DNA from 2 places in the Yoonia sp. JB2-21 genome. Region 1 is predicted to be linked to the other one. Evidence: riboswitches for the same ligand, from Rfam matches in the RefSeq annotation. Region 1 holds a riboswitch; the other holds the start of a gene.

Region 1 (5,959 bases):
TGGACCGGGATCGGGGTGAAACCAAAGCGGCTGGCGGTTTGCGCCTTGGCGGATGTACCGGACAGCAAACCGGTCCCCATCACCGCGGCGCCTGAGCCGTAGGCCACCACGCCGGTCAGAAAACCGCGACGCGAAATCGCAGCTTCGACAACAGCATCAAAATCGGTCTGTTCGGGTGCAGGGCGTTGCAGTTCGTCCCAATCATCCCATGATAGATCGTAAGTATTCTGGTCTTTCATCACACTGGCTCCTTGCTGGTGGTTCGCAACTTGCCGGACGCTAGACACGCTTTTTTGCAGCGATGTGACAGCCATGTAACGGCTAGGTAAAACCGAGCAATCACGGCAGATTGTTGCGATAGTCGAAACATTCTAGCGGGGCGGCGTGATTCTCTCAATGATTGCAGAACAGGGTAGGCTTCGCCTTATGATGGATCTGAGTGCATCCGGAAACAGACCTCTCCAATCTTCCGACCCTTGTGTTGAACGCCAGATATGTCTGATCTTCACGTCACAACACTGACCCAAATTCAGCCAATTCGCAGAGCAGGCCGTCGCTCGGATCGCAGCGAAGGTGTCGAAGACGCCCAACCTGTGAGGCCGGATTTTTTGCTGCGCGCACACGCAACGTAAAGACCCCTGCATAGGTGAAATACCGTATGGCGCAACGCAGCTGGAGTAGCGGCAATTGACGCTTCGGCTTTGAATGGCTGCTTCTGCCCGTCTCATCCAAACACGAGACCACCATCGACCAGGAGGTTCTGACCAGTCACCGCTCGGGCCCAAGGACTCGCAAAGAAAAGAACGGCGTCCGCCGCCTCTTGTGGTGTAGTGACCGACCGCAGCGGGGTGACGCCCGCGATATAGTCAAAAACCTCTTCCGGGGTCGCGGCGCTGGCGTCGGTGGTCCTCAGCAAACCACCTGAGACCATATTTACAGTGATACCCTTCGGGCCCAATTCGGCGGCGGTCGTGCGCGTCAATGCAAGCAAGGCCGCCTTGGCAAAGGTGTAGTCATGGTATGGCACCACCGGATTCTGGACGAGGTTCGTACCGATGGTGACGATCCGTCCAAAACCGGCTCTTGCCATCGCTGGCGTCGTGGCCTGAATGACGTTCAATGCCCCAAGAACAGCGGTACTGTGCTGCGACAGCATCTCTGCGGCTGTCAGCGCCGCGATGGGGGATCGGTCATCGCCGTTAAAGCTGTAGTCGGCCAATGCATTGTGGATGACGGTGGTGATGGGTCCGAAATGTGCTTCGGCCTTTTTGACCATCTGCGCCACCGCGCCCGCGTCTTGCACATCGGCTTGCAAGGCTACCGCATGTTTCCCAAGGCCAGCCGCGAGATTTTCAGCCGCAACCTGACTGTTGCGGTAGTTGATCACCACCTTGGCACCTTCGCGGGCGAAAGCGCTTGCGATGGCGGCGCCCAAGCCCCGCCCGGCACCGGTGACGAGGACGGTCTGTTCGCTGAGTGCTTTGCTCATGTTTTATCCTTCCAAAGCTCGTAGAAATGATGAACGGGGCCATGGCCCTGCCCGACCGTCTGCAGGTCCGCCGCTGCAATCGCGCCGGACACGTACTGCTTGGCGCGCGCCACGGCAGCGCTTGGCGTCAGACCCTGGGCAAGCTGCGCTGCAATCGTCGATGACAAGGTGCAGCCGGTTCCATGGGTATTCTTGGTGTCAGTGCGCGCGCCCTCAAACCAATGAAGCGTGGTACCATCCCACAAGACATCGGGACTTTCGCGACCCACGAGATGGCCCCCTTTGACAAGCGCGACACGCGGGCCCAAGTCGGCAAGCGCGCGAGCCTGCCGCGCCATCGCATTGCGGTCGCGCGCTTCTGGCAGTTGCAACAACCGTGCGGCCTCGGGCAAGTTCGGGGTCAAGACTGTCGCCAAGGGCACAAGGGCGGTGCGCAGGGCCTCCATCGCATCGTCTTGCAATAAAGGCGCGCCGCCCTTTGCGACCATCACCGGGTCCAACACAATGGGAATGCCTGCATGGCCTGACAAGGCATCGGCCACCGCGCGCGCTATCTCGGCCGTCGCGATCATCCCGATCTTAACGGCATCAACGCGCACATCAGCAAACACAGTCTCAATTTGCGCCCGCACAAACGCCGGCGGGACAAGCTCGACCCCGCTTACCCCTTGCGTATTCTGCGCGGTCAGCGCTGTGATCGCCGCCATCCCGTAGACCCCATTGGCCGCAAAGGCCTTAAGATCGGCTTGGATCCCTGCACCGCCCGACGGGTCAGAGCCTGCTATAGTCAATACATTCCCGATCATATCGAAGCCTCATTCCCAGACTGCAAGGCGCGGCCAAGCGCGCGCGCCGCATGTTCCGGATCAGGCTGACCGCAAATCGCGGATACAACTGCGATGCCATCACATCCGGTCCTGAGCACATCTGTCGCATGCGCCGTGTTCAACCCGCCAATGGCCACGGTCGGAACCTGCGCCAGACGCACCATTTCGGACAGGCCAGCCATCCCAACCGTCGGCTTGTGGTCCGCTTTGGTTGAGGTCGGAAAGACGGTCCCAAGGCCGAGATAGTCGGCACGATCCGCGCCCGCCGCCGCAACCTGCGCGGGCTCCTCACAGGACAGCCCGATGATCTTGCCGCACCCCAGCCGCTGACGCGCCACCACGGGGCTTACGTCGTCTTGGCCAATGTGGACGCCGTCCACGTCAGCTTCCAATGCCGCGTCCAGATCATCGTTGATGACCAGCGGGACACCGGTATCGGCAAGCACGGTTTTGAGGGCGCGCGCCACCGCGATACGATCGCGGGTTGAGGCGTCTTTGTCGCGCAACTGAACGAATGTCACGCCACCGCGAACCGCAGCGGCCACAGTCTCAATCAAGTGCGGGCCCGGACAACGGCGCGGGTCGGTGACAAGGTAGAGCCGCAGGCGCTCGGGCGTTACAACCATGACACACGCCCCTCGTCCAGATCACCCGGCTGAAGCGTATGCAGCGCATCGAGGAACGCCACCTCAAAACTGCCGGGCCCCCGCGCCTGGGCACCCGCCCGCGCGCCCGCTTCGGCAAAATGGACAAACGCAGCAAGCGTCGCCTCAAGGCGCGGCGCCACAGCGGCATAGGCCCCGACCAGCGCCGTAAGCGAACAGCCCAGCGCCGTGACCTTGGGCATCAAATCTGAGCCACCGGTAACCGTCGCACTTCGGGTGCCGTCAGTGATGAAATCTACAGGCCCCGAAACCGCCACGACACAGGTCTGGCTGCGGGCAAGGCCCACGCCCAAGCTCTGCGCATCGGCGACACTGTCACCGCTATCGGCCCCCTTGCCGGACCCAACCCCGCCCGCAAGGGCCACAATCTCGGACGCATTGCCCCGCACAACCGCCGGGCGCAGCGCCAGCAGCTCCTGCGCGGCGCGGGCCCGGTACGGCGTCGCGAAATGAGCAACCGGGTCCAGTACCCACGGCACGTTGGCCGCGCCCGCCGCGGCGACAGCTACTTTCATGCTTTCCAGCCATGGGGCGGATAGGGTGCCGATATTCACCGTCAGCGCGCCACAGACGGGCACAAAATCCGCTACCTCCTCGGGCGCATGGATCATCGCCGGTGACGCGCCCGCGGCCAAGGTCACATTCGCCGCAATGTTCATGGCAACATAGTTGGTGATGCAATGGACCAATGGCGCCTGCACACGCAAGGCATCAAAAGCAGCATTGGGTGTCATGCGTTCTTTCCTTTTCACAAAAACGGAAAGACGCGCCAAACCCCTCAGGGTCCGATGGTGCCTCCCTCCGCCGGCATTATCCGGTTCAGGTTCAAAGGGTGCATCTCAGCCTTGCGGCGCCCCTGACACTTCCATGCTGACCCAACTAAGAATTGAGGTCAATCGCTATTCCGCTGCAGGTACTGGTGCCAGCAGTTAACAAACCAATGGCAAGTGGCATCGGTCACTTTGGGCCCAGTGCGGCTGAATGCACATGCAACACGGCCGCGGTCGGTCGGCTCTTGAAGGCAGATTGGCCTCAGACGATGAAAACTCTCTGCCAACGTGTCGCTGGTGATTGGTTTGGAAGGGAGGAACCGAACGGATACGGTGCCTGTCCGCTCCGCCGAACAAAGCAGCGGAGACCTATCGGAAGACAGACAATCTTCCAAAGCGGGTCTATGTGGCGACTGTGGGTGCTGGGCCCATGTCTCCGAAATGCTGCAAATTACACAAGTGGCCGCAGAGCACGCCAAGCAGACATTGGTCGTGGAAAAGTGGCCCTGTAGCACAACCGCAGCTCTGGCGGCCTCAGATTGCGATCAGATGATTGTCCCAAGCCATCTGGTGCTTGGTTTCGACGTTTGTGGTTTCGCGGATTTCCCCTGTACCAGTTGTAACAATGAAACCTGCTCGGCTCGCAGCGACGCCACAAACATCAGCCAGATGGGAACTGTGGTTCAAGCCATCTTGCCCAAAAAACTGGACAAGCCCGCTTCGAGGAGATGTCGTAGCGATCTGACTGGTGCTGCTGTTGAAAGCGATGCTGCCAAGATATCCCTGCATCGCCCTAACCGATGCTTCCTCTAACAACTCCAAACGTTCTGTATCGCCATGATGCACGCCAAGAAGCGGGAGGTCTGTGTTCAAGTCACCCTGCCATTGCATCGCAAATGCGACATCGCCACTATCCGAGACAGCCAGATGCCGTATGGAATTCCGCTGATGCGCCGCACCCAGATGTATTTGCGCTTCAACTGACCCATCCAGCGTCAAATAGCTCAGGTTCGAGCGCATAGTGGGTAGGTTCAACTTGGTGCGTCCAGTGTCCGGATGCGTTTCGATCCCGCCGTTGGCGACAACAAGAGTGTCTCTGTCAGGCATCAGCTTGATATCGTGCGGGCCCAACCCGCCGGATAAGAACTCGCCGATACGCTGGTAATTACTGCGCGCATCCCAAACGCCGATGACACCTGCCGCTGCCTCATAGTCATTCTCTGTGGTGAACAGGAGTTCACCGTCAGAAGAGAACGTCCCGTGCCCGTAAAAATGCCGCCCCGGGGGTGCCTCCAGTATTGCCCTTACTGCGCTATTTCGACAGTCAAGAACGATGGCGTAGGTCCCCGGACGTCTCGCAAAGGCCACAGCTTCTGGACGCAACGGATGCGCGGCAGCTGCATGGCCTCGTGATGGGAGAGGGATTTCAAAAGTGATCGCGCCGCTTTCGCTTAGTCCACAAAGAACGAAGCGGCCATCCGGTTTCATCGCGGCGGACAAATACGCCGGGCTTCCTGCTTCGGCCCAAGATGGCTTGGGCGCCAACCCGGTGGACAACAGTCCCGCGATGAATGCGCGCCGCGTTGCCATCAGTCACCATCCAAAGAGTTGAAACCGGCGGCAATTCCCAAAGAAGGCCCAACTTCTTCAGCAAGGATACTTCGGATTGCATCAATGCTTTGTTGAAGCACCTCGACCCGAAAGCGTCCTTGAGGATCTACGACCGCGGCAAAGACGGGGTCGTTGAGGCTGTTCGCCTGTTGGATCGCCACCCCATAGGCTGCGTCGAGCGCCTCGTCGCCGTTCGACATCAGTAAAGCCAACTCGCGCGTCGCCGTCAGGGCCAGAATGACATGACGCAATGATCGCCCTGACCTCCAGACCTCGGCGCGGTTTGGACGCGGTCGGTCAAAGGTTCCCATTGGGCGGCCGACCCGTGCCTGCGACGTAAATTCCAAGCCGGTAGAAAGCGCGGTGAAAAGTTGCTGAGCAGCCTCTTGGGGCGTTTGGTAGGTATCGTTCCCGGGGTCCGACATCAAATCAGCATATCCCGCGTCCCAACCTGCAAGGATTGCGGCGGAGTTCATGGCAATATCATCCGTCACCGCCCTTACCAAGGCACAGTGGTAGTCGGCGTTTTCCGGATCGAGGAATTGTGCATCAAACAGCAAGAACTCCAGCGCATAGAAACCACGCGCCGCGATTGAG
Region 2 (5,959 bases), 210 kb from region 1:
GGGTCGCTATGGGCGCTGCAACTTGCCCATCCGTAACCAGTGCCACCATATCTGCAATGCGCCGGGCATCCGCTGGATCATGTGTGACCATGATGATCGTTTTGCCGTTGGCGACCAGCTTTGAACGCACAAGATCTAACATTTCATCCTTGAGTGCGGGTCCCAATGCCGCAAACGGTTCATCCAAAAGCACGATTGCCCGATCGGCAACAAGAACCCGCGCAAGCGCGACGCGGCTTTGTTGTCCGCCAGATAAGGCGCTTGGCTTGCGGTCTTCGAACCCTTGCAGCCCGACATCATTTAGCGCTGCCATCACAGCTGCTTGGTCCTGGGAGGTCAGCCGTAAGTCCGGCCGCAAACCAAGTCCGACGTTTTGTGCCGCAGAGAGATGTGGAAAGAGGTTGTTGTCCTGGAACAGCATACTGACCGGGCGTTCACCGGGGGCCGTCGCGGTCAACTCCGTATCACCCCAAATCACCGCGCCAGATGTCGGCGACAAAAAACCGGCAATCGCTGCTAGCAACGTTGATTTTCCAGCACCCGATGGTCCAATCAGCGCAACAGCTTTGCCCGCTGCAAAGGCCACATCCGCGCTGAGTGTAAATGCCCCTTGCTGCAGGCGCAGGTCGCTACATTTCAGCATTGGTACGTCCCCATCGATCACATAGCCAAAACATGGCAAAGCTGAGCGCAACAAGTAAAAGCGCCGCACTTGCTGCCGTGTCCATCCGGTAAGCCCCCATCAAACGGTACATTGCCAAAGGCAGCGTTTCTTCGGATTGTCCGGCAAACAGGGCAATGACACCTAGGTCACCCATAGACAGCGCAGCCCCCAGGCCCGCTGCAAATCCCAACGGTCGTCTGACCCGCGGGAGCACCACCAGCCGTATCCACGACCATCCTGTCATGTCTAAAGAGAGGGCCAAGCGGCCGAAGTCATCCTTGATTTGCGCGACCGCCGGCGACAGTGATCTGAACGCAAAGGGCAAAGCCAACGTCGCATTTACCAGTATCGTCACGGGCAGCGCGACGTCTGCTGGACGAACAAATGGAAAGACCAACAAGAACATGCCGGTGCCGACAACCAATCCGGAGGCAGCAAGCGGCATGACCCCAACGACAGAGACCATGACACCGCCACGCAGCGCCAATGCAAGCGCCATGAGGACGCAAAGCACGGACGATCCGATTGCCACGCCGATTGACCGCAACGCAGCCGTCCAAATGGTGCTGGGCATATCAAGAAAGTTCGGCAAACCGCGCAGAATGATCATCGCCAAAGGAAGCAACAAGAACACTGCAGCCATCGCGATAACTGCATAGTCAACGGCGGGGCGTGAAACGTCCCACCGCTGCACCACACGGTCTAAACCTGCACCAACAGGGTCATTCCCGGTCACGCGCCATGCCAAGGCCGCCGCCAGCACGCAAAGCGCGAATTGAATACAGGCCAGTAGTGCGGCGCGCCCCAGATCGAAATCAAAACGCACGGCTTGATAGATCGCCAGTTCGACCGTTGTCGCGCGGGGACCGCCGCCCATCGTCAGGGCAACCGCGAAACTCGTCAGACAAATAAGAAAGATTACAAGGAAAGTACTCGGCACAACGGCCCGTAGCATCGGCCATTCCAATAGGCGCCCCACTGGTGCATTCAGCGATGCCGCCAGTCGAAAGCGCTCTGCTGGAATTGACAGCCAGCCTTGAAGAATGAACCGCACAGCGAGCGGCATGTTAAAGAAAACATGCGCCAAGACGACACCGTGCAGACCAAAGATGGAGATTGGCTCAAACCCAAGCCAAACCAATCCGTCATTTAATATCCCGCCACGTCCAAAAATCGCCAGAAGCCCAAGAACCGCAACGATAACCGGCAAAAGGAAAGGGGCGCCCAAAAGTGTGATAAGCAATTGCCGCCCGTTGAACCGGCGCCTTGCAAGCGCGCGTGCAACGGGGATGGCGAACAGAACACTCAGCAGTGCGGATAGCAGAGATTGGACGACGGTAAACCTGATTGCAGCCCAATCAGCAGCAGCCAGGCCGCCGTCCCATTCAGCACGCCAGGCCACAGCGCCCAGCGTGCCAAAGGTCAACACAAGCACCAGCGCCGCTGCGACGACGCTGGGCCAGCGCGCTGTTACTGGGACAGCGCTGTGCGCCATTCGTCTAACGCGGCATCACGCTCTGCGGCTGCATCTTCTGGTGATAGCAACAGTGACGTTGCCGGTGTCAGCAAGGTTTCAAACCCTTCTGGCAAGCCGCCCTCGGGTGTGACAGCTGGATACATCCAGTTGGTTGTCGGGATCACGCTTTGGAAGTCATCAGAAACCATGAAGGCCATGAACTGATCGGCAAGCTCGGGCTGGTCGGTACCTGCCAGTTTGCCAGCGACCTCGACCTGCATGTAGTGGCCCTCGTCAAAACCCCAAGCCACCTTGCTGTCGTCATCTTCAGCGATCAGATGATAAGCGGGGGAGGTTGTGTAGGACAGCACCGCGTCCGCCTCGCCTTCGAGGAACATGCCATATGCCTCGGACCAGCCGGAGGTAACCGTCACGATATTGTCTGACAGGTCCGTCCAAAGCGCTGGAGCTTCATCACCATATGCAGTTTTGACCCACATCAGCAGACCCAATCCGGGCGTGGACGAACGGGGGTCTTGGATCACGATTTTCGTGTCGCTATCGGCCAATGCGCGCAATGATGCGGGCGCGTCAGCCCCGGCATTGCCGACAAAGGCAAAGTAGCCCCAGTCGAAAGGCAGAAATTCCGTATCTGTCCATTCAACAGGCAGATCCAGATCAGCCTCAACACCATGTGGCGCAAAGAGTCCGGTCTCGCGGGCTGCTGCGGTTAGATTGGTGTCCAGACCCAGCACAACATCTGCTTCGGTACGTGGTCCTTCCAATTGCAGACGCGCCAACAAAGCCGCACCGTCGCCCGCACCCACAAATTGCAAATCGCAGGCGCACTCGGCTTCAAACGCGGCTTCGACAGCGGGACCCGGGCCCCATTCGGTGACAAAACTGTCGTAGGTCATAACTTGCAGCACTGGGGTCTCGGCCAATGCGCCTGAGGCACAAAGAGCAAGTCCCGCGACAGCTGGCAGATAGGTGGTGTTTCGCATCGTATCCTCCAAATGCGACGGGCGGATGTGGGGGATAGCGGGATTGCTAAACCTTCCCTCCGCCGGTCTTAACCGGTTCAGGTTCTACGGGTCCGCGCTGCGCGCATCTCAGCCAATGAATGGCCCCCCGAGGTATGTCCTAGCTAGGATGGATCAGGGTCAGACGCAAGGGAAAGCACTTGAGCCTGATTGCGGGCACCGCTAGACCCGTCTGGCAAAGGATAGAGGTCCCATGTCACTCAATAGTTTTGGTCATTTGTTCCGCTTCACCACCTGGGGTGAAAGCCACGGACCCGCGCTCGGTGCGACAGTTGACGGCTGCCCGCCGGGTGTGCCGCTTGAGGCACCAATGATCCAGCAGTGGATGGATAAACGCCGTCCCGGTCTGAACAAGAATACCACGCAGCGCAACGAACCGGACGCTGTGAAAATTCTGTCAGGTGTGTACGAAGGCAAAACGACCGGCACCCCGATCCAACTGATGATCGAAAATACCGACCAGCGGTCCAAGGACTATGGCGATATCATCAACACCTTTCGCCCCGGCCATGCCGACATCACCTATCACCAGAAATATGGCCTGCGTGATCCGCGTGGTGGCGGGCGGTCGTCTGCGCGCGAAACGGCATCACGTGTCGCCGCCGGTGGCGTCGCACGCGAGGCGATCAAGGCGATTGCGCCAGATGTGCAGATCAAAGGTTACATGACCCAGATGGGCACCAAACAGATCGACCGGTCAAAGGTTGATTGGGACCAGATCGACCAAAACGATTTCTTCTGCCCTGATGCAGAGGCAGCAGCCGAGTGGAACGATTACCTCGCATGGCTGCGCAAAGACGATCACAATTCGGTTGGGGCGATTATTGAGGTTGTCGCGCGCGGCGTCCCCACAGGGATTGGCGCACCCGTATACGCCAAGTTGGATACTGATCTGGCCGCTGCGATGATGTCGATCAACGCTGTGAAGGGTGTGGAGATCGGCGAGGGCATGGCTGCGGCAGCACTGACCGGACGTGACAACGCGGATGAGATTTTCATGGGGCCAAACGGGCCTGAATATTCCTCAAACCATGCTGGTGGCATTCTTGGCGGGATTAGCACTGGGCAGGATGTTGTTGTGCGGTTTGCGGTCAAGCCAACGTCGTCGATCCTGAGCCCACGCAAATCGATCCGTATGGATGGCTCGGCCACCGAAGTGGTGACCAAAGGCCGCCATGACCCCTGCGTTGGGATCCGCGCCGTGCCCGTTGGTGAGGCGATGATGGCTTGCGTCATCCTTGATCACCTGTTGCTGGACCGCGGGCAAACAGGCGGGGTACGTGGGCAGATCGGATGAGTGATTTGCGCGATGCCTTGCGCGTATATCTGCGCGACAGCGGCACCGCCGACAGCGCCCATGATCTTGGGCATGCAGACCGGGTGTGGCGCAATGCCCAACTGATCGCCGCTGAAGAACAGCCCAGCGACCACCGCGTTTTGACAGCGGCCTGCTACCTGCACGATTTTGTTACGCTGCCAAAGGATCATCCCGCACGCAACCAAGCTTCGCAAAGATCGGCGGAAAGGGCCGCGCCGATCCTGAAAACGCTGGGATTTTCGCCTGAAGAAATCGCCGCCTCAAAGCATGCGATTGTTGCGCATAGCTTTTCTGCCAAAACCCCACCACGCACATTGGAAGCGCGGATTGTGCAGGACGCGGACCGGATCGAGGCCCTCGGCGCGATTGGTATTGCCCGCTGCTTTGCTGTCTCGGGTGCCCTCAACCGACCGCTTTTTGATGACGAAGACCCCTTTGCAAGCAGCAGGTCGCTGGATGATGCGCAATACGCGCTTGATCATTTTGCCTGCAAATTGCTGCGCCTGCCTGACACCATGCAAACACAAGGCGGGAAAAGACTTGCACGCGAACGCGCAGAGGTGATGCGCGGGTTTCTGGATCAGCTTGCCCAAGAACTGGATGCTGCGCCAAGCGGATGGTAGGACGCATCACGCCGCACCCTATTGCTTGGACAGCTGCACCGCGAGGATCCCGCCCGCGATAATCGCAACGCCGATGATGTCGAGCATGCCGATTGTCTCGCCCAGCAAGGCAGCGGCAATGGCGACCCCCAGAAACGGATTGAGAAAGTGAAAGGTCGAGGCTTTTACCGCGCCGATCCGTCCCACCAGCAAGAACCACACCAATGTCGCGGCCAGACCGGGCACCAATGTTGTATAAACGAACGCAGCAACCAGTTGCCAGTTCCATGTAAAGTCCCAAACTTCGATGGTTAGCGCAGGCACCCAAAGCAGAGCGCTGCCTACCAGCATTTGTAGCCCGACAATCATCAGCACATTGCCGCCTGATGACGCGCCGAGTACCGCCAAGGTGGCAATGGTCAGGGAAACGACACCGATGATGCAGAGTAAGAGCCCGAAAACATCAGCACCGCCTTGCAACCGCGCGCCCATGATCAACACAACGCCGATCACACCCGCCACAAGGCCTGCAATGCCCAAAGGGCGAACCTTTGTGCCAAAGACAAGCCAGCCCGCGAGTGCCACCAACAAGGGCATGGTGGATGCGATGATTGCTGCCAGAGACGCCGGGATCGTTTGCATGGCAACAAAGTTGAGACCCAGATAGAGCGCGTTTTGACAGACGCCAAAGATCACCACGCCAAGCCATTGCTTACGGCTTAGTCGCGCTGACTGACCCAACGCCCAAGCGATCACGACGCCGATCAGGCCTGAAATCAGGAACCGGAGCGCCAATGCGCTGAGTGGTGGGGCGTATTCGACAATCACGCGTGCCGACGTAAAGGCCGACGACCACATCAATGCGAAGGCAAGCCC

What was found. A riboswitch is a leader RNA that binds a small molecule or an ion and turns the genes downstream of it on or off. The one in region 1 is predicted to bind thiamine pyrophosphate.
Positions count from the first base shown of each region.
Region 2: another riboswitch for thiamine pyrophosphate. It lies ahead of thiB (thiamine ABC transporter substrate binding subunit); the one in region 1 lies ahead of thiM (hydroxyethylthiazole kinase).

Region 1 is NZ_JBVFUC010000001.1:2,171,345-2,177,303, reverse strand. Features, by position in the region: gene ACZ1G5_RS10880 (PhoX family protein) at 1-239, opposite strand, end outside; gene ACZ1G5_RS10875 (hypothetical protein) at 495-632, shown strand; gene ACZ1G5_RS10870 (3-oxoacyl-ACP reductase) at 725-1,489, opposite strand; gene thiD (bifunctional hydroxymethylpyrimidine kinase/phosphomethylpyrimidine kinase) at 1,486-2,295, opposite strand; gene thiE (thiamine phosphate synthase) at 2,292-2,942, opposite strand; gene thiM (hydroxyethylthiazole kinase) at 2,933-3,715, opposite strand; TPP riboswitch at 3,761-3,849, opposite strand; gene ACZ1G5_RS10850 (DUF1513 domain-containing protein) at 4,286-5,341, opposite strand; gene ACZ1G5_RS10845 (imelysin family protein) at 5,341-5,959, opposite strand, start outside.
Region 2 is NZ_JBVFUC010000001.1:1,961,604-1,967,562, forward strand. Features, by position in the region: gene ACZ1G5_RS09765 (thiamine ABC transporter ATP-binding protein) at 1-643, opposite strand, end outside; gene ACZ1G5_RS09770 (thiamine/thiamine pyrophosphate ABC transporter permease ThiP) at 630-2,159, opposite strand; gene thiB (thiamine ABC transporter substrate binding subunit) at 2,135-3,124, opposite strand; TPP riboswitch at 3,162-3,264, opposite strand; gene aroC (chorismate synthase) at 3,357-4,460, shown strand; gene ACZ1G5_RS09785 (HD domain-containing protein) at 4,457-5,104, shown strand; gene ACZ1G5_RS09790 (DMT family transporter) at 5,123-5,959, opposite strand, start outside.